One region of the Pantoea dispersa genome, then DNA from elsewhere that is predicted to be linked to it. Evidence: predicted binding sites of a transcription regulator. Region 1 holds the regulator's gene; the other holds the start of a gene.
The links. Region 1 encodes PurR, which represses purine synthesis genes. Its sites were predicted from a motif close to CANGCAAACGTTTGCNTG; they were not measured.
Positions count from the first base shown of each region.

Region 2: a site for PurR is predicted at 4,110-4,127, ahead of serA (phosphoglycerate dehydrogenase). Genes of this name have one in related genera too.

Region 1 covers NZ_CP082346.1:2,229,397-2,241,730, reverse strand. Annotated here, with positions in the region: gene cfa (cyclopropane fatty acyl phospholipid synthase) at 1-943, opposite strand, end outside; gene punC (purine nucleoside transporter PunC) at 1,254-2,456, opposite strand; gene punR (DNA-binding transcriptional activator PunR) at 2,566-3,477, shown strand; gene purR (HTH-type transcriptional repressor PurR) at 3,474-4,499, opposite strand; gene cydH (cytochrome bd-I oxidase subunit CydH) at 4,773-4,862, shown strand; gene K7H94_RS10325 (C40 family peptidase) at 4,919-5,710, opposite strand; gene K7H94_RS10320 (Grx4 family monothiol glutaredoxin) at 6,077-6,409, shown strand; gene rnt (ribonuclease T) at 6,463-7,131, opposite strand; gene gloA (lactoylglutathione lyase) at 7,240-7,647, opposite strand; gene nemA (alkene reductase) at 7,749-8,846, opposite strand; gene K7H94_RS10300 (TetR/AcrR family transcriptional regulator) at 8,896-9,492, opposite strand; gene eptA (phosphoethanolamine transferase EptA) at 9,532-11,169, opposite strand; gene K7H94_RS10290 (DUF1289 domain-containing protein) at 11,390-11,629, shown strand; gene K7H94_RS10285 (aldo/keto reductase) at 11,695-12,334, shown strand, end outside.
Region 2 covers NZ_CP082346.1:826,818-839,151, reverse strand. Annotated here, with positions in the region: gene pepP (Xaa-Pro aminopeptidase) at 1-730, opposite strand, end outside; gene K7H94_RS03865 (YecA/YgfB family protein) at 781-1,362, opposite strand; gene zapA (cell division protein ZapA) at 1,533-1,862, shown strand; RNA gene ssrS (6S RNA) at 1,902-2,085, shown strand; gene K7H94_RS03850 (5-formyltetrahydrofolate cyclo-ligase) at 2,156-2,761, shown strand; gene serA (phosphoglycerate dehydrogenase) at 2,792-4,030, opposite strand; gene rpiA (ribose-5-phosphate isomerase RpiA) at 4,310-4,969, opposite strand; gene K7H94_RS03835 (LysR family transcriptional regulator ArgP) at 5,152-6,057, shown strand; gene K7H94_RS03830 (oxidative stress defense protein) at 6,173-6,904, opposite strand; gene K7H94_RS03825 (MFS transporter) at 7,124-8,431, shown strand; gene K7H94_RS03820 (IclR family transcriptional regulator) at 8,418-9,116, opposite strand; gene K7H94_RS03815 (FAD-dependent oxidoreductase) at 9,178-11,454, shown strand; gene argO (arginine exporter ArgO) at 11,433-12,056, opposite strand; gene mscS (small-conductance mechanosensitive channel MscS) at 12,186-12,334, opposite strand, start outside.

The sequences.
Region 1 (12,334 bases):
CGCCAAAGTTGTGCCAGTCTTCCATGATGAAGTGAGATTCGCTGGCATCGGCGATCTGCCGTACCGACGGTAAACAGCCGTTCGGGAAAATGTATTTATCGATCCACGGGTCGACGTTCATGTCGGTTCTGATCGCCCCAATGGTGTGCAGCAAAAACAGGCCTTCCGGTTTCAGGTTACGATCAACCACATCGAAGTAGGTGGCATAGTTTTTCGGCCCGACGTGTTCGAACATGCCCACCGACACGATGCGGTCAAACTGCTGGTTCAAATCACGGTAATCCTGCAGCAGAATGGTCACATCCAGACCGGCACAGCGCTGCTGCGCCATTTTCTGCTGCTCGGCAGAGATAGTCACGCCATGCACTTTCACCCCGTAATGACGCGCGGCGAATTCCGCCAGTCCGCCCCAGCCGCAGCCGATATCCAGCAGCGTCATGCCCGGCTCAAGCTGCAGCTTGCGGCAGATCATATCCAGCTTGTCCTGCTGTGCCTGCTCCAGCGTTTCCGCGCTTTTCCAGTAGCCGCAGGAGTACTGCATAAACGGATCGAGCATCAGTGAAAACAGGTCGTTGCCAAGATCGTAGTGCTCTTTACCAACAATCCAGGCGCGTTTCTTTGACTGCAGATTGGTGAGGCGCGCCGCGGCAATGCGCAGCGTATCTTTAAAATGGTGCGGTAACTGCTTATCCAGATGATGTTTCAGCACGCGGTGGAAGAACATATCCAGACGTTCACACTCCCACCAGCCGTCCATGTAGCTTTCACCGAGGCCCAGCGATCCCTCCTGCAGGACCCGTTTGAAAAAATCCGCATGTCTGACCTGAATATCCCAGGGGCGTGTGCCGTTGATGTGAATGTCCGCCCGCTCCAGTAATTCATGGGCGATACGAAACCATTGGTTTTCTTCAAGGCTCACTTCTTCTATACACGATGAACTCATAGCTTCTCCATCACCTTTCCGATTTGAACCTGAGAAAAAGAATAGTCAAATTCCTCAGGCCTGTGAGAGAACTCACGGAAAATCCGTGCGCCAGATAGCCGACGTATTACAGAGGTATGAATCTGAATAGAAATGTCTGCCACAACTCCGGAGGTGAATATCGTGCAGACGCCATCCCAGCGACAGTGTCGCTAAAAAATACGCTCATTATGTTATTGATTTGTTGCAGAAATGCTGACCTACTGAGTATATGCTCACGCAGGTCAGTATTCAATGGCTTATCGTTAGTTTGCTAACGATAATCGTTGCCTTAGCAATTATCTTCGCAGGGACGGGAAGCGTGAGCAATATCACTTTGTGCGCTGGCGCTGCGCTGCCACAGGAAACCGGCCCACGCGAGGATCACTGTCGCCACCATGACCAGCGTGGTATGTAACAGCGCCTGCTGCAGACCGGCGGATACAATAAGGCTGGCGAGGAAGCATAAGCCCAGCTGCAGCAGATTCTGCAGGCCGGCCGCTTTGCCGGTGGCCTGCGGGAACGGGGCGAGGGCGGTGGACACCACAATCGGGTAAATCGCGCCATTGGCCAGCGCCATGCCGCAGAACGGCAGCAGCAGAGCCACCAGCGGCGGCGTAGTCATCAGCGCCACCGCAAACAGGCCCAGAATGCTCAGGCTGTAAATCATCAGCAACCACGGCAGCAGCTGCGCACCCTGAAAGCGATTCAGCAGTGCGCGACAGCCAAATCCGCCCAGCAGGAAGGCGATGGTCTGCGGAATATAGCTCAGGCCAATGTCCGCCGGGCTCAGACCCGCGGCGGCGAGGATAAACGGCGAGCCGGTCAGCCAGGCGAAGAAACTGGCGGAGCAGGCGGCATAAATCAGTACGTTACCGCTGTAAACACGCGTCGCCAGCAGCGTCAGCCAGCCCGGCTGTGGCGCGCTGTCGTGGCGCGCACGCGGCGCGCTGGTCAGCTTCAGCGTGCCGAACAGCAGCACCAGCGTCACCAGCGTGAGCGCGAGGAAGATGGCGCGCCAGTGAAAATGGGCCATCAGCCAGGCACCGAGCAGCGGTGCCAGCGCCGGCGACAGCGCCACCAGCGGCATAATCGTGGCAAACACTTTGTTGGCTTTGGCCTGCGGATAGCGATCAACCACCAGCGCCTGCCAGCTCACCGCTGCGGCGCACACGCCTACCGCCTGCACAAAGCGCAGCGCCAGCATCAGCCAGACGTTAGTCACCCACAGCATGGCGAGACAGCTCAGCGCAAACACGCTCAGGCCAGCCAGTAAAATCGGCTTGCGGCCGAAGCGGTCCGACAGCACGCCCCACAGCACCTGCGCACAGGCAAAGCCGCCCAGAAACAGGCTCAGGCTGGCGCTGATGGTGCCCGGTGCGGAAGCAAAGTCGCGCTGCATGGCGCCGAAGGCGGGTAAATACATATCGGTGGCCAGAAAGCCGAGCATGCTCAGCACGGCAAGGTAAGGCAGAAATCCTTTGGATGACAGCATGGTTTTTCTCATTCGGCAGGTTGAACGGCGGGGAGTGTAAAAGGGTGCAGCGGGCTTTGTGAAACGCTAATATTTGCAGGGTGCTGTTAAAATTTTTGATGGGAAAACTATGTGGTCGGAATATGCACTTGAGGTGGTGGACGCGGTAGCGCGCACCGGCAGTTTTAGCGCGGCGGCGCAGGAGTTGCACCGCGTGCCCTCTGCCATCAGCTATACCGTGCGCCAGCTGGAAGGCTGGCTGGCGGTACCGCTGTTTGAGCGGCAGCATCGCGAAGTGGTGCTGACGGCAGCAGGCGAGCATTTTGTGCGTGAAGGGCGTTCTGTTATCAAAAAAATGCTGGCCACGCGCCGTCAGTGTCAGCAGCTGGCCAACGGCTGGCGCGGTCAGCTCAGTATCGCGGTAGATTGCATCGTCAAACCGCAGCGCACCCGCCAGCTGGTAAAGGATTTTTACCGTCATTTCCCCGATATGGAGCTGATCATCAGCTACGAAGTATTTAACGGCGTGTGGGACGCACTGGCTGATGGTCGTGTCGATGTGGCGATTGGTGCCACCCAGGCTATTCCGGTCGGCGGCCGCTTCGCCTTTCAGGATATGGGCGCGCTCAACTGGCGCTGCGTGGTGAGTCCGCAGCATGCGCTGGCTCACAGTCCGCAGCTGGACGACGAAACCCTGCGCGCCTGGCCGTCGCTGGTGCTGGAAGATACGTCGCGCGCGCTGCCGCGCCGCATGACGTGGACGCTGGATAACCAGCGGCGGCTGGTGGTGCCGGAGTGGGAAACCGGGCTGGATTGCCTGCAGGCCGGATTGTGCGTGGGCATGGTGCCGGGCCACCTGGCGCGCCCGCTGCTGGACAGCGGCGCGCTGGTGGAGCTGGCGTTGCCGCAGCCGTTTCCGGACAGCCCGTGTTGCGTCAGCTGGTCTGAGCAGCGCGCGTCACCGGCGCTGGCGTGGTTGCTGGAATATCTGGGCGATGCGGAGACGCTGAACCACGAGTGGCTCAGCGAGAAGGCGGCTTAACGGCGGTAATCGCGGAACGGGCCATCGGCCACGGAGCGGCGCTCAATCAGCGTGGGCTGCACTTCAATGGTCTGCGGTTCTTCGCGTTTGCTGGTGATGCGGTCCAGCAGCATCTCCAGTGCCTTTTCCCCCAGCTGGGCTTTCGGCTGGTGCACGGTTGTCAGCGCCGGGGTGAAGTAGCGCGCGTTGCGCACATTGTCATAGCCAATTACCGAAATATCCTGCGGCACGCGCAGTCCCATCTCGTCGGCCGCGCAAATCGCGCCCATCGCCATGATATCGCCGCCGCAGAATACCGCCGTCGGGCGCTGTTTCTGGTTCAGGATCTGCTGCATTGCCTGATAACCTGACTCCGGTTCGAAGTCACCCTGCACAATCCACTCGGGACGGACGCTGATGCCCGCTTCCTGCATCGCCTGCAGAAAACCCGCATGACGACCGCCACCGGTGTTGCGCTCCATCTGGCCAGGGATAGCACCGATATCGCGATGGCCGCGCTCAATCAGGTATCGCCCGGCGAGGTAACCGCCGTGGAACGCATTGTCCTGCACGGTATCGGTAAAGTCTCCGCGCGATTCGCCCCAGTCCATGACCACCATCGGGATATTGCGGTTCTCTTCCAGCATCTGCAGCAGATCGTCGGGATATTCGGAGCACATGACCAGCAGGCCATCGACGCGCTTTTGCGCCATCATTGACAAATAGGCACGCTGTTTTTGCAGATCGTTATGCGCGTTGCCGAGAATCAGCGTGTAACCACGCTCAAAGCAGTGATTCTCCACGGCTTCAATAATTTCGGCGAAGTAGGGCGCTTCGCTGGAGGTCGCCAGCAGGCCCAGCGTCTTGGTGTGATTCACCTTTAGGCTGCGGGCCACCGCGCTCGGTGAATAGTGCAGCGCTTTAATCGCTTCCCATACGGCGTTACGCGTCTCTTCCGCGACGAAACGCGTTTTGTTGATGACATGCGAAACCGTGGTGGTTGAGACCCCGGCGCGTTTCGCCACATCTTTAATGGTTGCCATGAAAATGGTACTCCTGGGCTTATCGCAACTTACTGATAAGTATATTGTTAAACGTTTGCGTCTGCTAATGGTTTTGCGCCCTGAATATCAGGGCTAATCTGCTTAATCGGGCAGGGAAACATCCTTCAGCAGGCTGTCAATGCAGCATGCGCTAAATCTGTTGCGCAACGAAAGGCGGCGATTCTAGCAAGCCGGGGCGGATAACACGAGATTTTTGCCCATCACTGTGCGAAAATTATTTAACCATGCAAACTGTGTGACTAAGGAGTTGTGATGAGTACCGATTTAAAACTGGCATTGACCACCACCGCCGCTGCTCTGCTGATGATTATTGCCTTTAGCTTTACCGCCATTCTGCATTAATAAAAAAGCCGGTGCTGCTGAACAGCCACCGGCTTTTTTGTTGCGCAACACTGAGATTAGCGCACGGTTTTCGGCGTCATCATACGGCGTGCGCCAACGTAATGCTTCTGCCAGTAATCCTCGCCCAGCGCGCTAATCTGGATATCCTTCCCGGTGCGCGGAGACTGAATGAATTTACCATTGCCCAGATAAACCCCGACATGGTCGGCGGTGCCGCGGTTGTTGATGCGGAAGAACACCAGATCGCCTTTCTCCAGCATCTCGCGCTTGATCGGCGCGGCGTCGCGCAGGTGATACATCTCATTAGCGGTACGGGGAAATTTAAACTTCACCAGATCTTTGTAGGCGTACCACACTAAACCACTGCAGTCGAAACCGGTGTGCGGTGAGGTGCCTCCCCACTGATACGGTTTACCCAGCTGGCCCATCAGTTTCGTCATCGCGGTTTCACGTGCTTTTTGATAGCGCAGGCGGTGGGCTTTGCTCATTTTAATGCCGCTCAGCTGCTGCACTTCATCATCAACGGCAACGTCACGCGATTTTTTCGCCAGCCGCTGATGACCATATTTTTTCGCACTGAGCTTAAGTGAGGATTTGCGCTGGGTGGTGTGCTGAAGTACCGTTTCGCTTTTCTGCTGTTTTTTCAGCCTGAACTTCTGTACCGACGTCAGGCGTGACTTTTTGCTGGTGGTTTTCACCGGGCGTCGTTTGCGACGCTCATCTTCACGCGCGTTCTTTTTCTCCGCTTTCTGCAAACTGGCATTAACCGGCGCATGCGGAGAAGCCGCCGCCACATTAAAGAACAGTTGGGCAAAAGCCAGTATGAAAAGCGTAATCAGTAAACGCATAGTCCGGTTACAGGTTAAGCCGTCGGCAGGAAGCCAGACCGCGGTAAAGTTAGAAAAATCTGATCGACGATCAGCACCGGGGCAATTCTAATCCACTTTTTTTGCAAAAGGTAAGGTCTTTTTCCATTAATCTGTCACGGTACTGAAAGTGGGGCAAAAATGAGCGATTTCAGCTGTTTAACCCAGCGGAATTATTGCTAATTATTAATTGATTAATGCTTATTGATGATATGAAAATGTTATTCGTGGCGCGCGAACTTAACAAACATGGCGATATGCGCCGGCTAAGGCAAAATCCCGTTTTCAGTCGCGGGGCGAAGTCGCTACAATAAACAAACACGAAGTGAAGGATTAAGGAAGGCAAAAATGAGTACTGTTGAAAAAATTCAGCGCCAGATCGCAGAAAACCCGATCCTGCTGTACATGAAAGGTTCGCCGAAACTGCCAAGCTGCGGTTTCTCTGCGCAGGCGGTACAGGCGCTGTCTGCCTGTGGGGAGCGCTTTGCGTACGTAGACATTCTGCAAAATCCGGATATCCGCGCTGAGTTACCTAAATACGCCAACTGGCCAACTTTCCCGCAGCTGTGGGTGGATGGCGAGCTGGTCGGCGGCTGTGACATCATCGTTGAGATGTTCCAGCGCGGCGAACTGCAACCGCTGATCAAAGAGACCGCTGAGAAGCACAAAGAAGCAGAATAAGAAAAAGGCCGACAGCAGTGTCGGCCTTTTTTTTGGCTGCGGTCTGACGGGCCTCAGGCTGAGGCATCGTCTTCGGCCGGCTCTTCACTCACCGCCAGCGGCCAGCCGCCGAGGCGTTTCCAGCGATTCACCAGTTCGCAAAACAGCGTGGCGGTCTGTTCGGTATCGTACAGTGCCGAGTGCGCCTGAGTGCTGTCAAAATCTATTCCCGCCGCTTTACAGGCCTTCGCCAGCACCGTTTGTCCCAGCACCAGCCCGCTCAGCGCGGCGGTGTCAAAGGTGGCGAACGGGTGGAACGGGTTACGCTTCATGCCGGTGCGCTCTGCTGCCGCCATCAGAAAATTATGATCAAAGGTGGCATTGTGCGCCACGATAATCGCCCGGTTACAGCCACTGTCTTTGGTACCTTTGCGCACCATTTTGAAAATGGCGTGCAGCGCCTCATATTCACTCACCGCGCCGCGCAGCGGATTGCTGGGGTCGATGCCGGTAAACGCCAGCGCTTCGGGATTGAGAATCGCCCCTTCGAACGGCTCCACGTGGAAATGCAGGGTTTCATCGCGGTGCAGCCAGCCATCCTCATCCATTTTTAACGTGGTGGCGGCGATTTCCAGCAGCGCATCGGTTTGCGCATTAAAACCGGCGGTTTCAACGTCAATCACCACAGGATAAAAACCACGGAAGCGTTGATGGAGAGCGTTTAAGGCGTTCGATTCAGACATCAGGATCTCATTGCAGGAAATGGGGCAGCGCGCATTATGGCAAAAATCGGCGCAGGGTGCAGCAGGAGAGGGAAGTCAGCCCGCAAATTAGCAGGCTGACTAACGGCATTAGTTGCCGAGGCCGTGACCGGCGTGTTTGTTTTCGATCAGCTCGATTTTGTAGCCGTCCGGATCTTCCACGAAAGCGATGATGGTGCTGCCGCCTTTGACCGGGCCGGCTTCACGCGTGACGTTACCGCCCGCCTGACGGATGCGGTCGCAGGTCGCCGCGACATCATCCACGCCCAGCGCGATGTGGCCGTAGGCATTGCCGAGGTCGTATTTATCCACGCCCCAGTTGTAGGTCAGCTCAATGACCGCACCTTCGCTCTCTTCGGTGTAACCCACGAAAGCCAGGGTGTATTTGTATTCGGTGTTTTCGCTCTGACGCAGCACGCGCATGCCCAGCACGCGGGTGTAAAAATCGATGGAGCGCTGCAGATCGCCAACGCGTAACATAGTGTGAAGTAAACGCATAACATCCTCTTTTTAAAAGTCATCAGGGAACCCGCTTAGTATAGCGAGGGAATGCCCTGAAGAAAGCACGCGACCGCACATCCGCTGCGGCCGCGTTTGACTTACAGTGTCGGGTAGTCGGTGTAACCTTCCGCGCCGCCGCCGTAGAAGCTCTCCGGACGCTGCGAGTTAAGCGGTGCATCCTGCTGCAGGCGCGCTACCAGGTCCGGGTTGGCGATGAAGTCACGGCCAAAGGCCACCGCGTCAATCAGGCCACGCGCAATCAGATCGTCCGCTTTTTCCACGGTGTAGGCACCGGCACCGATAATCACGCCCGGGAAGGCGGCACGCACTTTCTGGCGGAACTCATCGGTGTAAGGCTTACCGCCCGCCCAGTCTGGCTCAGACAGGTGCAGGTAGGCGAGGCCGCGCTTGCCCAGTTCGCTGATATACCACAGTGCCGCTTCTTCTTCATCCGGACCGTTTTCCAGATTCTGGAAGGCGCCGATTGGCGAGATGCGGATACCGATGCGATCGGCTGACCAGTTAGCAATTGCCGCATCGACCACTTCCAGCGCGAAACGGCCGCGCTTCTCAATCGAACCGCCGTATTCATCGGTACGCTGGTTAGAACCCGGTGCGAGGAACTGATGCATCAGATAGCCGTGCGCAGAGTGCAGTTCCAGCAGATCAAAATCTGCTTCACGCGCATTGGCTGCCGCCTGACCGAAGTCTTTAACGATCTGCTGAATTTCTGCCACGCTCAGTTCACGCGGCATGGAGGTATCTTCGCGATACACGCTGCCGTCGGCGGCGCGCAGCGAGGTGCGGGTGCCAGCGGCGATCGCGGACGGTGCGACCGGCGCTTTGCCATCCGGCTGCACGCTATTATGCGAGATGCGGCCGGTGTGCCACAGCTGAACGGCGCTATGACCGTGCGCGGCGTGAATGCCTTCGTTAATCATTTTCCACGCAGCAATCTGCTCCGCGGTGTGCAAACCCGGCGCACCAGCGTAGCCTTTCGCCTGGAACGAAACCTGGGTGGCTTCGGTAATGATCAGACCGGCGCTGGCGCGCTGCTGATAATACTCCGCCATCAGCGGGGTAGGAATATCGCCCGGTTCAATGCTGCGCAGACGCGTCAGCGGCGCCATAAAGACACGGTTAGGTACGGTAATCGCGCCCACTTTCAGCGGGGTGAACAGCTGTTTACTCGCCATGATGACTCCTGTAATAGACCGGTCGTCTAGAAATTGCCGTTTTTAAAAATCAGCGGTGATTAAGCCACTGTTCGATGGTGTCGAGCGCCAGGCTAATCGGCCCGGGCTCACGTGAAATCTTGCTCTGCAGGCTGGCACCCAGCCACAGCAGATAACAGCGTTGCGCCAGCTGCTGCGGGCTTTGTCCATAGGGCAGCGGCTGTTCGGCTGCGACCTCCGTCAGACAGCGTGCGTAAGCCGCCGTAATGGCCGTGGCACCGCGCTGCAGCGCATCGCGCATCGGTTCTGACAGATCGCACACTTCGCCGGAAAGCTTAACGCCCAGACAGCCGACGATGTGACCCTGCTCGATAAACAGCCGTTCCGCGTAGCGAAAATGCTGCAGTAAGCGTTCGCGCGCAGTAACGCCGGGCTGGGTCAGCTGCTGTTCAACCTGCTGCTGATAATTGACGAAGTAGCGCTCAAGCAGCGCCACACCAAACGCTTCTTTTGAGCGGAAGTAGTGGTAAAACGAGCCTTTCGGCACTTCCGCCAGCGCCAGCATTTCGCTCAACCCCATGCCGGTGAAACCGCGCTGCAGGCAGACCTGCTCGCCGGTGGCGAGCAGATGTTCACGGGTTTCGTTGCGTTGCACTGTCTTGTTCATGGCAGGCAGAGTATTAGACCAGTCGGTCTAATGCAATCCTCAGACACGATTCTGGCACGATTTGATCATATCCAGCTGCGGCTGATACTGCTGCGTCTGGATGTTGAACAGGCCGAGCACCGTGTGGAACAGATTATCCTGCGACACCGCTGTCTCTGCCGCCTGCTGGCGCAGACAGGCCTGATCAATGTGATACGCCGCGGCGTAGCCCGGCGACATCCACAGCAGCAGCGGGATGTGCGTCTGCTGCGACGGCGCAAACAGGTACGGCGCACCGTGCAGATACATGCCGTGTTCGCCCAGCGATTCGCCATGGTCGGACAGGTATACCAGCGCCACGTTAAAGCGATCGCTCAGGCCCTTCAGCTTATCGATGGTGCGACTCAGCATATCGTCGGTATACAGCAGCGAGTTATCGTAGGTGTTGACCAGCGCCTGGTGATCGCAATCCTGTATCTGATTGCTGTCGCAGGTGGGCGTAAAGCGCTGGAACGCGGCCGGATAGCGCTTAAAGTAAGCCGGACCGTGGCTGCCCATCTGGTGCAGTACGATGATGCCGTCATTGTGCAGGCTGTCGACATAGTTATCAAAGCGATGCAGCAGGACGTCATCGAGGCAGAAGCCATCGTGGCAGTACTGTGGCAGCTGCCACTGCGTCATATCGGTATGCGGCACGCGGTCGCAGGCACCCTTGCAGCCGCCGTCGTTTTCGCGCCACAGCACGCTGACTCCGGCATGGGCCAGCACATCCAGCACGCCTTCCTGATGATGGGCGAGGTTCGCGTCATAATGCTCGCGCGGCATATTCGAGAACATGCACGGCACCGAAATGGCGGTTTCCGTGCCGCAGGAGCTGGCGTTGGGATAATAAATCACCTGCTGCTTTTTCAGCTGTGGGTTGGTGTCGCGCGCATAGCCGCCGAGGGAGAAGTTCTCCGCGCGCGCAGTTTCGCCCACCACCAGCACCACCAGCGTCTTCTTCGGCTCGGCGGTGATTAGCGGTCCTTTCTTCGCATCTTCGCCAATCTTTACCAGCGCCTGGCTGCCCTGCAGATAACGCTGATCGACATAATGGCCGGTGCTACTGACAATATTGGCAGGGGTGATCATCTTCACCAGGCCTTTGTTATTGCGGATCAGCGAAGCGTAGTCTTTGTAGAACAGCACGGCCATCAGCAGAATCACCAGTACGGCACCGAGCGCACTGGCGAGGCGCTGCAGCAGGTTCCACCACCAGCGCTGGCGATTGCTGATACGGACGCTGCACACCAGCGCGACCGGAAGAATGCCCATCAGCAACATCCAGATGACATAGTTGCGGCTCATCAGCGCGCCGGTTTCCTGCGCATTCGACTCAAACACGTTTTCGATCATGTTGGTGTCGATGACCGTACCAAAGCTGTGCATAAAGTAGTTGGCGGCGGCGCTGGCGAGAATCAGCACAATCAGCAGTGGTTTGCGTATCCACGGCCAGGCCAGTAGCGAGAAGAGCAGATAAAACGCCGCGACCAGCACCACCGGCATGCTGGCGGCGAACAGATAATCATGCACGCGGATGTAGGGGATAATTTCCCACGCGCGCAGTAAAAACAGGGCATTGAGGACAAAGGCAAAGAACAACGCGGCCAGTAAATTAAAACTGTTGTCGTGACACTGTAACTTAGAGATCAGTTTCATGGAGACTCATCGGAATAACGGAATATGACAATCGTATGAATTGAAGATGAGGAAAACCTTAACCGCGTCTCCTTACCTGATTGATTCCCTGACTATTGCCACGGTGACGGAAGCTGGCGTGGTTGTCGCCGTGTACAGTACCAGTAATAACGGTTTATGCCTTGCACTATGTCACTAAGCTGTTATCAATAAGAGTGGATAGGTTCATTGCGGAGGTGATGTGGCTGAGCAATTAGAGTTTTTTCCGGTTCCGAGCCCCTGTCGCGGTATCTGCCAGAGCGATGCGCGCGGCTATTGCCGTGGCTGTCTGCGCAGCCGGGAGGAGCGTTTCAACTGGATGAAATTCAGCGATGCGCAAAAACGCGAGGTGCTGCGCCTGTGTCGTCAGCGCCTGTTGCGCCTGCAGCGTCAGCAAAAAGTGGATGAAAATCCTGATCCACAGCAACCGGAGCTGTTTTAAGAAAACGCGCCGTGCGCATTTGGTTATACTCGCGCTTTCACTATTGCGCAGAAGGGAGTTTAACCATGTTACAACCGCACGCTATTGCCCCGCAGGGACCCGCTTTTTCGCCGCTGATTGCCGGTTACTGGCGGCTGATGGAGTGGGGCATGACGCCGCAGCAGCTGGTGCAGTTTATTGAGCATCATCTGGCATTGGGCATCACCACCGTTGACCACGCCGACATCTATGGCGACTATCGCTGTGAAGCCGCGTTCGGCGAAGCGCTGCGCCTGGCACCGCAGCTGCGCCAGCAGTTGCAAATCGTCACCAAGTGCGGCATTGCCACCCGCGCGAAACCCGAGCATAAAATCGGTCACTACATCACCGAAGCCAGCCACATCCTGCACAGTGCGGAAAATTCGCTGCGCCACTTTGCCACCGATTATCTCGATCTGCTGTTGATTCACCGTCCGGATCCGTTAATGGATGCGGATGAAATCGCCGACGCCTTCCTGCAGCTGCATCAGAGTGGCAAGGTGCGTTATTTTGGCGTGTCCAACTTTACCGCTGCGCAGTTCACGCTGTTGCAATCCCGTCTGCCGTTTAGCCTGGTCACCAATCAGCTGGAAATCTCACCGCTGGAGCAGTCGGCGCTGCTCGACGGCACGCTCGACCAGTGCCAGCAGACGCGTATGCGCCCGATGGCGTGGTCGTGCCTCGGTG
Region 2 (12,334 bases), 1.4 Mb from region 1:
TGTAGTGCAAAATGCAGCCGTTCTCACCGGAGCCCACGATGGTGTTGTAAGACGGAAAGCGCGCGCCGTGGCGGGTGAATTCGTGATGGATTTCGCCCTCCAGCTGATATTCAAACATGCCGGGACGGCACGCCTGCATCGCGCGGGTATGTGCCAGCGCGCTGATTTTTCCTGCGCGGCGCAGAATGGCGATCTCGTCTTCGCTTTTAAACAGGCGCATCTCATGCACCCAGGGACGCCAGTCGGTCAGCGTCGCCGGCGCGCTGAGGTTTTGCCGGAAACCGCGGCGCAGTTTCTCCAGCGCGCTGAACACCAGCGTATCCGCTTCCGCGTATTCACCCTGTGCGTGATAGACCACATCAAGTCCGTTGAGCAGCTGGTGCAGCTGCTCGTCAATCGCATCCCACGGCAGCGCGCGGTCAACGCCCAGCTTCGCCGGTGCGGCTTCCTGACCAAGCCGACGCCCGAACCAGATCTCGGCCGTCAGGTCGCGTACGCGGTTAAACAGCACGCTGTGGTTATGATTGTCATCGCTCTTGATTAATACCAGCAGCGCCTGCGGCTCGTTGAAGCCGGTGAAGTACCAGAAATCGCTGTTCTGGCGAAAGGGATATTCGGTGTCGTTGCTGCGCGTCACTTCAGGTGCAGCAAAAATCAAAGCCGCGCTGCCGGGCGCCATGCGGGCGATCAGCGCCTGACGACGTTGCCGGAAGGATTCCAGTGTAATCATATTTGCACTCCCTGTAGAAAACGGGCAGCGACCTGCCCACGATGACGCGCTTAGTGTAGCGTAGGTTTTTGCACTTCCGGTGCGGTCGGCGTGCGTGGCCGGGTGAAGGTGTCATGGCACAGCAGCGCGGCAACGCGCACGTACTCAATCACCTCTTCCAGCGACTGTTCGAGCTCTTCCTGATCTTCATCTTCATCGTAGCCAAGTTGCGCAATGGTGCGCAGATCGTCAATCGCTTCGCCGGTCTCACCGGTCACTTTGTCCAGCTTCGGCTGCGTCACGCCCAGGCCCAGCAGGAAGTGATTGACCCAGCCGGCCAGCGCGTCAGCACGATCGAACACCGTGATGTCCTCCTCATCCGGCAGCATCAGCTGGAACAGGAAACCCTCTTCATCCAGCGTGTTGGCCAGGTTTTCATGCAGCGCCTGCAGCGGCTGCGACAGGCTTTGCGAGAACGCCATGCCCTCGTTAGTCAGGTCGTGCACCAGGGTTTTCCAGCTGCTGTCCTGATTGCCGCCGCACAGAATGCCACACAGCAATCCGTGCATCTCGGCGGGCGTCATGCCTACGCCCTGCTGGGAAAGTGCCGCGGCCAGCGCGTTGTAAGTGGGTGTTGCGTTCTGTAAAGACATAAGCTTTGGTCGTCGTTGGCAGAATAAGTTCGTGTTATGCTACCACCAGGTGCCTCAGGGTTTCCAGAAAAGGGGTTGTAACTTATCACGCGGGTCTATATAGTTGCGCACCTCCCAACCCATTGACAGGTAAGGGAGATGCGAACGAAGTAATCAGTCAGGATGGTGGCATGTCTGCACAACCGGTAGATATTCAGATTTTTGGTCGTTCATTGAGAGTGAATTGTCCGCCTGAACAGCAAGATGCGCTGAATCTGGCCGCAGAGGATCTCAATCAACGGTTGCAAGATTTAAAAGTTCGCACTAGAGTCACAAATACAGAGCAGCTGGTGTTCATCGCCGCGTTAAACATTTGCCACGAGCTGGCACAAGAGAAAGGTAAAACGCGCGATTACGCAGCCAATATGGAACAACGCATCCGTATGCTGCAGCAGACCATTGAGCAGGCATTAGTTGAGCAAGGTCGCATAACTGAACGTCAGGGCCCTAAATTCGAATAACACTTCATGGTACTCGTGTTAGAGTAACGGTGAAGTCAATTTTCTCTGAGATGTTTGCAAGCGGGCCAGTCCCCTGAGCCGATATTTCATACCAACAGAGTGTGACGCTCTGTAACCTGTGAGCATGCTCGGTCCGTCCGAGAAGCCTGATGGTTACGACGGCATACTCACCTTGAACCAAGGGTTCAAGGGTTACAGCCTGCGGCGGCATCTCGGAGATCTCCTCTTAGTTCCACCCTGTTATTCCCGGTGTGATAATGTGGCTATCAACAGCCTTATCAGCCGGGGACATCATGCCAGCACTCTCTCTTCTCGACCGACAGGATATTCGTCAGCATGTGCGCCATCTGCGCCGCAATCTTACGCCTGAGCAACAGGTTGAGGCCGCCGATCTGCTGGCTGAACATGCCATCAATTTTGCCCCGCTGGCCAGCGCACAACGCATCGCGCTGTTTCTCTCCGTCGATGGAGAAATCAATACCCGACCGCTGATTGCCAAACTGTGGCAGCAAAAGAAGCAGGTCTTTCTGCCGGTGCTGCACCCGTTTGCGCCCGGTCACCTCCTTTTTTTGCGTTACACGCCAGAAACCCCGCTGCGACCTAACAAGCTGCGCATCCCTGAGCCGCCGCTGGATATTACGCAGCTGGCGACACTCGATCAGCTGGATGTGATGCTGGTACCGCTGGTGGCGTTTGACGCGCAGGGACAACGCTTAGGCATGGGCGGGGGTTTTTACGATCGCACGCTACAGCACTGGCAACAGCATGGCTTTTTACCGCTGGGTATTGCGCACGACTGCCAGCGCGTGGATGCGCTGCCGGTGGCGGCCTGGGATGTGCCATTGCCGGCGATTCTCACGCCGTCAAAGCTTTGGCAGTGGGAAACGCTGGCGGGATAAAGACAGGGCGCCCAGCGGCGCCCTGCACTGTCAGTACAGCAGACGGGCGCGAATAGTGCCCGGAATCGCCTTCATCAGCTGCAGCGCTTTCTCCGCTACATCTTCTTCGGCATCAATATCGATAACCACATAACCCATCACTGGCGAGGTTTGCAGATACTGAGCGGCAATGTTGATGCCCTGCTCGGCAAAGATCTGGTTGATGGCGGTCAGCACGCCCGGACGGTTTTCATGGATGTGCAGCAGGCGGCTGGCGCTGGCGGCGTGCATCGGCAGCGAGACTTCCGGGAAGTTTACTGCGGAGAGCGTCGAGCCGTTATCAGAGTACTTGGCCAGCTTGCCAGACACTTCCAGACCGATGTTCTCCTGCGCTTCCTGCGTTGATCCGCCGATGTGCGGCGTCAGGATCACGTTGTCGAATTCGCACAGCGGCGAGTTAAACGGATCGCTGTTGGTTGCAGGTTCAACCGGGAAGACGTCGATGGCGGCACCGGCGAGGTGCTTGCTGGCCAGCGCATTACACAGCGCCGGGATGTCAATCACGGTGCCGCGCGCGGCGTTGATCAACAGCGCGCCGGGCTTCATCAGTGCCAGCTCTTCGCTGCCAATCATGTTCTGAGTAGATGGCGTTTCCGGCACGTGCAGGCTGACCACATCACTCATGTTCAGCAGGTCAGAGAGATGGCGCACCTGGGTGGCATTGCCCAGCGGCAGCTTGTTTTCGATATCGTAGAAAAATACGTGCATGCCGAGGCTTTCCGCCAGCACGCCGAGCTGCATCCCGATATGGCCGTAGCCAATGATACCCAGCTTCTTACCACGCGCTTCGTACGAGCCGGTAGCGATTTTATTCCAGATGCCGCGGTGGGCTTTGGCGTTGGCTTCCGGAATGCCGCGCAGCATCAGCAGCATTTCGCCGATTACCAGTTCCGCGACCGAACGGGTATTGGAGAACGGGGCGTTGAACACCGGCACGCCGCGTTTCGCTGCCGCGCTGAGATCAACCTGGTTAGTACCAATACAGAAGCAGCCCACCGCCACCAGCTTTTCAGCCGCCGCGAAGATCTCTTCAGTCAGTTGGGTACGGGAACGGATACCAATGAAGTGGGCATCGCGGATGGAGGACTTCAGCGTCTCAGCATCCAGTGCGCCTTTGTGGAACTCGATGTTGGTGTAACCTGCGGCGCGCAGATTATCCAGCGCACTCTGGTGAACGCCTTCCACCAGCAGGAACTTAATCTTGTCTTTTTCCAGTGATACCTTTGCCATTTCCCGACCCTATTCAGAATTCAACGAGGACTACCATAAGGTAGCCTTCTGTCAAAATATCAAAATTTTCCGGCGCGGCAATACAAACGATTGCCTGCACGCCAGCACGCGCCCACGTGCAGACAACACAAATCCACACAAAATCGTGAGATGACGAGAGCGCAAAGTACGAACCTGCTGTTGATGAATCATTTGTGACATAAGTCACCAAATTTCACTGCAGCAAGAAAAGATGTTTTGCGAATGGAAATAACCGGCGCTGGCAGCGCGCCGGTGAGATCAATTGGTGATGGTTTTCACACCGTCCGGCGTGCCAATCAGCGCAATATCCGCTCCGCGTGCAGCAAACAGCCCCACGGTGACGACGCCCGGCAGCGCATTGATGGTTTTTTCCAGCGCAATCGGGTCAAGAATGCGCAGATTATGTACGTCGAGAATAATGTTGCCGTTATCCGTAACCACATGCTGACGATACTCTGGCAGGCCGCCCAGCTTCACCAGCTCCCGCGCCACATAAGCGCGCGCCATCGGAATCACCTCCACCGGAAGCGGGAAGTTGCCCAGCACATCGACCTGCTTGGACGCATCCGCGATGCAGATAAATTTCTGCGCCACCGCCGCAACAATTTTCTCGCGCGTCAGCGCCGCGCCACCGCCCTTGATCATCTGCATCTGTGGATTGATCTCATCAGCCCCGTCGACATACACCGACAGCGCATCCACGTTGTTGAGATCGAACACCGGAATGCCCAGCGATTTGAGCTTTTCGGTGGAGGCTTCCGAACTGGAAACCGCGCCCTCGATCTGATTCCTGATGGTACCAAGCGCGTCAATAAAGTGCGCCGCCGTTGAACCGGTGCCTACGCCAACAATGGTGCCTGGCTGCACGTACTGCAGCGCTGCCCAACCTACCGCTTTTTTCAGTTCATCCTGGGTCATGGTATGTTTAAAACCTGTGCGACATCGAAGTGCGCGTAGTATAAAACAAGGCGCTGTCAAAAAGCGCGGCTGAACGACGTTGGATGTAAGCCTTTGGAAGCCAGCCCGCAAAAACGCGTCGGCCGCACAGCTTCGCCGTTTTATGGCATAGTAGTTTCCACCCTGAACGAGAGAGAACAACAATGAAACGCCCGGATTATCGAACGCTTCAGGCGCTGGATGCTGTGATTCGCGAACGCGGCTTTGAGCGTGCCGCCCAGAAGCTGTGCATCACGCAGTCTGCGGTGTCGCAGCGCATTAAACAGCTGGAAAATTTATTTGGTCAGCCACTGCTGGTGCGTACCGTGCCGCCGCGCCCGACCGAGCAGGGACAAAAATTGCTGGCGCTGCTGCATCAGGTGGAGCTGCTGGAAGAGGAGTGGCTGGGCGATGATAACGGTGGCACCACGCCGCTGCTGCTGTCGCTGGCGGTGAACGCCGACAGTCTTGCTACCTGGCTGCTGCCGGCGCTGAAAGATGTACTGGCCGACTCGCCGGTGCGCCTGAATCTGCAGGTGGAAGATGAAACCCGCACGCAGGAGCGTTTACGGCGCGGTGAAGTGGTCGGCGCGGTGAGTATCCAGCCGCAGCCGTTGCCAAGTTGCCTGGTGGATCAGCTGGGTGCGCTGGACTATCTGTTCTGCGCCTCGCCGGAGTTTGCCGCGCGCTATTTCCCCAATGGCGTGACGCGCTCGGCGCTGCTGAAAGCCCCGGCGGTGGCGTTTGATCACCTCGACGACATGCATCAGGCCTTTTTGCAGCAGAACTTTGATTTATCGCCGGGCAGCGTGCCGTGCCACATCGTGAACTCATCAGAGGCTTTTGTGCAGCTGGCTCGTCAGGGATCGGTGTGCTGTATGATTCCGCACCTGCAGATTGAGCGCGAGCTGGCGCAGGGAGAGCTGGTCGATTTGACGCCGGGTCTGTATCAGCGCCGGATGCTGTACTGGCACCGTTTCGCGCCGGAAAGCCGCCTGATGCGCAGCGTGACCGATGCACTGATTGCCCACGGCCACCGCGTATTGCGCCAGGATGAAGTTGCGGCTTAGCGCCGTTCAGATTAGCGCACAACAGTCGTAGCGGCGCGATTCATCGCGCGTTTTAACAGCGGTTCTGCTGCTGGAAAGCGCGATGAATCGCGCCGCTACAATTTTACAGGCTAACTTACTGCGCCGTATTCGGTTTGATTTCGAATACCACATCCACCTGATCGTCAAAATGGATGCTCTGCTGCTCGTAGGTCTGCTGCGCGGTGGTGTCCGCTGCGGCACCGGCCGCTTTGTACATGCGCGCCATCGGCATCGGCTGGTAGTTAGCCACGTGATAGCGAATGCTGTACACCGAGCCCAGCTTAGCATTGAAGCCTTCCGCCAGGGCGCTCGCTTGCTGTGTGGCATTGGCAATCGCCGCTTTACGCGCCTGATCTTTGTAGCTGTCCGCGTTAGCCACGCCCAGCTCAACAGAACGAATCTCATTCAGGCCCGACTTCAGCGCGCCGTCCAGCAGCTCATTCAGCTTATCCAGCTGGCGCAGCGTGACTTCCACCTGACGCACCGCACGGTAGCCTTTCAGCACCGACTTGCCCTCTTTGGTGTAGTCATACTCCGGCTGGGTGCTGAGATTAGCCGCATCAATATCTTTCTTCTCGATGCCGTTCTTTTGCAGGAAATCAAAATATTGCGCCACGCGGTCGTCAGCCTGTTTTTTTGCATCCGCCGCGTCTTTCGACGAAACATTCACCACGATGGAGAGCGTCGCCATATCCGGACGGGCATCCACGCTGGCCTGTCCTGATGTCACCACGTGCGGTCCGTTCGGCACTTCTCCCGCATGGACCAGACCGGACAGTGCGCCCGTGCTCATTACGGCGGCCAGCGCCAGTGCTTTCAGTTTCACGAAAGTCCTCCTTGAAGGGTTCAATTTGCAGGTCGCCACTATGGCGAAACCCAAAACACATTACTATGCGTGATGGTCTGAGTTTGAAATTAGCAAAAAGTTCGGCTTTGCTCAGGTTTAACGTATCCGCGATCGCAAATTTATCGCTACAGATTCGCTGAAAAGCGCCGCCTGCGTTTCTATTAAAGAAACACTTCTGCCCCTCGGGAGAGTTGTATTATGACAGAACAGCCACTTAGCCAAAGCGCGGTCAGCGTGCGAGCCGGACGCACACGCTTTATGATGCTGGCCCTGGTGTTTATCAACATCATCATTAACTACATGGATCGCACCAACCTGTCGGTGGCCGCCACGCAGATGGCCGGTGAACTGCGCTTCACGCCGCTGGAGATGGGGCTGATCTTCTCGGCGTTCGGCTGGATCTATGCGGCGCTGCAAATTCCCGGCGGATTCCTGATCGATCGTCTCGGCGCGCGGCTGGTATACGGCGCGGGTCTGTTTGCCTGGTCGCTGATCACCGCACTGCACGCTTTTGCCAGCAGCTTTGGCGCGCTGTTCGGTCTGCGCCTCGGCGTCGGCGCCTTCGAGGCGCCGGTGATGCCCGCTAACAATCGGGTGATTTCCAGCTGGTTCCCCGAGCAGGAGCGCGCCAGTGCAATTGGCATCTACTCGTCCGCACAGTTTGTTGGCCTCGCCTGTATGACGCCGCTGCTGTTTCATGTGCAGGCTGCGTTTGGCTGGCGCGGGCTGTTTCTGATTACCGGCGTTGCGGGCATGATTTGGGCGCTGGTGTGGTATCTGCTGTATCGCGAGCCGCACCAGCATAAAGGCGTATCAGAGGCTGAACTTAACTATCTGCGTGACAACGGCGCACTGCTGGAAAATCTCCAGGGCAGCCAGCCGCCGCGTGCACGCTGGGCCGATCTGGCGCAGATGTTTCGCAGCCGCAAGCTGGTCGGCATCTATATTGGCCAGTTCACCATCTCCGCCACCTTCTGGTTTTTCCTCACCTGGTTTCCCACCTATCTGGTGGAGTATCGCCACATGGACTTTATCAAGAGCGGCTATGTGGCGTCGCTGCCCTACTTCGCGGCGTTTTGTGGCGTACTGCTGGCTGGCTTTGCCTCAGACCGCATGATCCGGCGCGGCGTGTCAGCCAGCGTGGCGCGCAAGCTGCCGGTGATCCTCGGCTTGTTCCTCACGCTGTTCATTCTGGGTGCTAACTACACCGAAGATTCGCGGCTGATCATCCTGTTTATGTCGCTGGCGTTTTTTGGTAATGGCCTGGCGACAATCACCTGGGTGTTTGTTACCGCGCTGGCGCCGCGCCATCTGATCGGTCTGGCCGGCGGCGTGTTTAACTTTACCGGCGCGCTGTCATCGATCGTGGTGCCGATCGCCATCGGCGCCCTGATTGACGGCAGCAACTTCGCGCCGGCGCTGGCCTTTATCGCCGTGCTGGCCGCTATTGGCATCTGCAGTTATCTGTTTGTGGTAGGAAAAATTGACCATGTCAGCGCGCGCTGATGAGCCGTTTCGCCAGCGCGTGCAGCTGTTGCAGACGCTGCGCCAGCTGGGCTTCATCGGCCTGCCAGATTTTGGCGAAGGCCAGCGCCGCGCGGTTATTATTGATCGGCTGCGCCATACTGATTTCGCCGTCCTCGCGATGCCACACCAGATAATCGCTGGTACGTTTGCGCGCCAGCAGCGGCGCAATCTGCGCCCACTGTTCGTCACTGAAGCGTGGCCGCAGCACCTCGTCACTCTCCGCCGCCAGCAGCGCGACGCCAATCACCGACTGCCACGCTGGCAGCATGCGGAATCCGGCCAGCGCCTGGCTGGTACTGGTGCGCTCGCCGGGCTCCGAGTGCCAGATGTAGATGACCTGATCCTCCCACAGTACACCAAGCGCCACCACGATATCGCGCGGCGCGTGCGCCTCCAGCTGCGGCAGTGCCGAAGCAAACAGCGACGATCCACGAATGGCCTGCGCCGCCAGCGCATGAATGCCCGGGCCCGGCAGATAGCGCCGGTGTTCATCCTGAATCGTCAGGCCGATGGACGCCATGGTCATCAGCAGACGGTTTACCCGCGTGCTGTTCATCCCCATCTGGCGCGCCAGTTCACGGCCGCCGACCGCTTTGTCACTGGATACCAGATATTGCAGGCAGCGAATTCCGTCAATCAGGCTCTGGTTGGGTTGCGAAGACATAAATCACCTTGTGACGGTAAAAATTCAATCTTAGCAGCCTTCAGGCGGGAGTAACCTTATGATGCAAACTTTCTCTTCTCAGGCCACGCGTGCCTTTCCGTTGCAGTCGTTACACGCCGATGTGCTGGTCGCCGGTGGCGGTCTGGCGGGCGTGTGCGCCGCGCTGGCTGCGGCACGCGCGGGCCAGCAGGTGGTGCTGATTCAGGATCGCCCGGTCCTCGGCGGCAACGCCTCCAGCGAAGTGCGGCTGTGGGCCAACGGCGCGACGTCGCATATGGGTAATAACAACCGCTGGGCGCGTGAAGGCGGCATTATGGGCGAAATCATGGAGGAGAACCTGTGGCGCAACAAAGAGGGCAACCCGGTGCTGTTCGACATGGTGCTGCTGGACATCGTGCAGGCGCAGTCGCGCCTGACGCTGCTGCTCAACACCGTGGTCAGCGACATCGAAAAATCCGCGCAGCGCCTGCAGGCGGTTCAGGCTTTCAACGCCATCAATCAGACCCGCTATCGCGTGACGGCCGACCAGTTTATTGATGCCAGCGGCGACGGCGTGCTCGGCTATCTGGCCGGGGCAGCGCACCGTGTGGGCGCGGAATCACCGCAGGAGTTTGGCGAAAAAATGGCGCCGGGCGAGCAGTTTGGTCACAAACTCGGCCACTCGATTTATTTTTATACCAAACGCAGCGCGCAGCCGGTGCGTTTTGTACCGCCCTCCTTTGCGCTGAAAGAGATCACCGCTATTCCGCGCTATAAACGCCTGAGCTCCGAACTCAACGGCTGCGATCTGTGGTGGCTTGAGTGGGGCGGCCGGCTGGATACCGTGCATGAAAGCGAAACCATCAAGTGGGAGCTGTGGAAGATTGTCTGGGGCGTGTGGGATTACATCAAAAACTCCGGCGAGTTTGCCGATGCCGACACGCTGACCATTGAATGGGTTGGGCTGATTCCCGGCAAGCGCGAGAGCCGACGCTTTCTCGGCGATACTCTGCTGTGTCAGCAGGATATCATCGCGCAGCGCGACCACTACGATGCGGTGGCCTACGGCGGCTGGTCGATTGACCTGCATCCGGCCGACGGCGTGTACAGCGCTCACGACGGCTGCCGCCAGTTCCACAGCAAAGGCACTTACACCATTCCGTTTCGGGCGCTGTACAGCCAGTCGCTGGATAATCTGCTGCTGACCGGCCGGCTTATCTCTGCCACGCACGTTGCCTTTGGCAGCGCGCGCGTGATGTGCACCTGTGGCGTGCTGGGCGAAGTGGTGGGCCGCGCGGCGGCGCTGTGTCAGCAGCATAACCAGACACCGCGTCAGCTGGCGCAGCCGGAGCATATTGGTCAGCTGCAGCAACAGCTGCTGCGCCACGGTGCGTTCATTCCGCGTCAGCAGCTGGCGCATCCGGCCGGTGCCGCTCAGGTAAGCGTCAGCAGCACCTTCGCGCTGCACGCCCTGCCCGCGGATGGCGGCTGGCACGCCCTCACCTCACGCTGCGCCCTGCTGCTGCCGCTTAAAGCCGGAGAACGCCTGCCGGCGCTGACGGTGCGGCTGCGGGCGTCATCCACGCAGACGCTGCAGGTTTCACTGCTGACCAGCGACAATCCGGCCAACACCTGCGGCGATCGGCTGCTGGCCACACACAGCCTGCAGATTGACGCTGAAGAGGCGTATTCGCTGCCGTTTGACTACCGTGCGGAGTGCGATCGCTACCTGTTTATCGCCTTTGAAGAAAATCCGGCGGTTGAAGTGGCGCTCACCCGCCAGCGCCTGCCGGGCATCATGATGGTATTCAACAGCCTCAATCCGCGCGTCGCGAAACGCACCCGGCAGATAAACGACGGCGATTACGGCGTGGATGAGTTTGATTTCTGGCTACCGCGCCGCGCGCCCAATCAGATCCTGATCGCGTTTAGTCTGGCGACGCCGCTGCGGCTGTGGCACTGCGACTATTTGCTCAACGGTAAACTGCGGCCGGAAAGCCACACCAACGGCTGGCTGCCGGCGGCGGACGATCGCCAGCCGTGGGTGTGCTGGCAGTGGCCGGACGCGCAGCGCGCCAGCCAGATTACGTTGCTGTTCGATAATGATTTCGATCATGCGATGGAAACGGTGCAGATGGGCCATGCGCAGGCGGTGACGCCGCACTGCACTACCCACTATCGCCTGTGGCTGGATAACACGCTGCTGGCCGAGGTCAGCGATAATCATCACTCGCTGTGCCATCATGCGCTGCCCCCGGATACCACGTTCCGCCAGATTCGGCTGGAGCTGCTGGCCAGCGCAGGCGCCCTGCCCGCGCTTTACGGCCTGCATGTGCATCACCAGCCGGCGATGCCCTGACGCGCCAGCTGCAGGGCGATAAACCACATTACGCCGCCCACCAGCAGATTAATGATGCGCTGCGCGCGCACGGTGCGCAGGCGCGGCGACAGCCAGGCGGCCAGCAGCGCCAGACCGAAAAACCACAGCAGCGAGGCGCTGGCGGTGCCGAAAGCGAACCAGCGGCGCGCCTCCGCCGACGGCAGCTGACTGCCGAGGCTGCCGAGCACCACGAAGGTGTCGAGATAGACATGCGGATTGAGCCAGGTCACCGCCAGCATAGTGGCGACAATGCGCCAGCGCCCCTGCTTCAGCGCCGCCTCTGACGCCAGCGTGACATCGCCCTGCCAGGCACTGCGCAGCGCGCCCCAGCCGTACCACAGCAGAAACGCCACGCCAGCCCAGGTGATCAGCATCAGCAGAACCGGTGACTGCTGCAACAGCGCGCTGCCGCCAAATATTCCACCGCAGATCAGCGCAATATCGCTCAGTGTGCACAACGATGCGGTCATCAAATGGTAGTGGCGCTTAATGCCCTGGTTCAATACGAAGGCGTTCTGCGGGCCTAACGGCAGGATCAGCGCAGCACCAAGGGCAAGCCCTTGTAAGTAAACAGATAACACAGAAGAGTTCCTGAAAAAGTGGTGTTGCTGTGCAGTATAGTGAGGCGCGGATATTAGCGGAAACGGAAAGAATTAATCGGTCATTAGCGGAACTGATAAAACAAGGGCACCCGCCGGTGCCCTGATAACTTACTCGCTGCGCGCAGGCTGCTGCGCCTCGCTCTGCACCTGATGCAGGTGCACGTCCATCTGCGGATAAGGAATACCGATACCGTGCGCATCCAGGGTGCGCTTAAAGTTCTTCATCAGATCCCAGTAGACGTTTTGCAGATCACCGC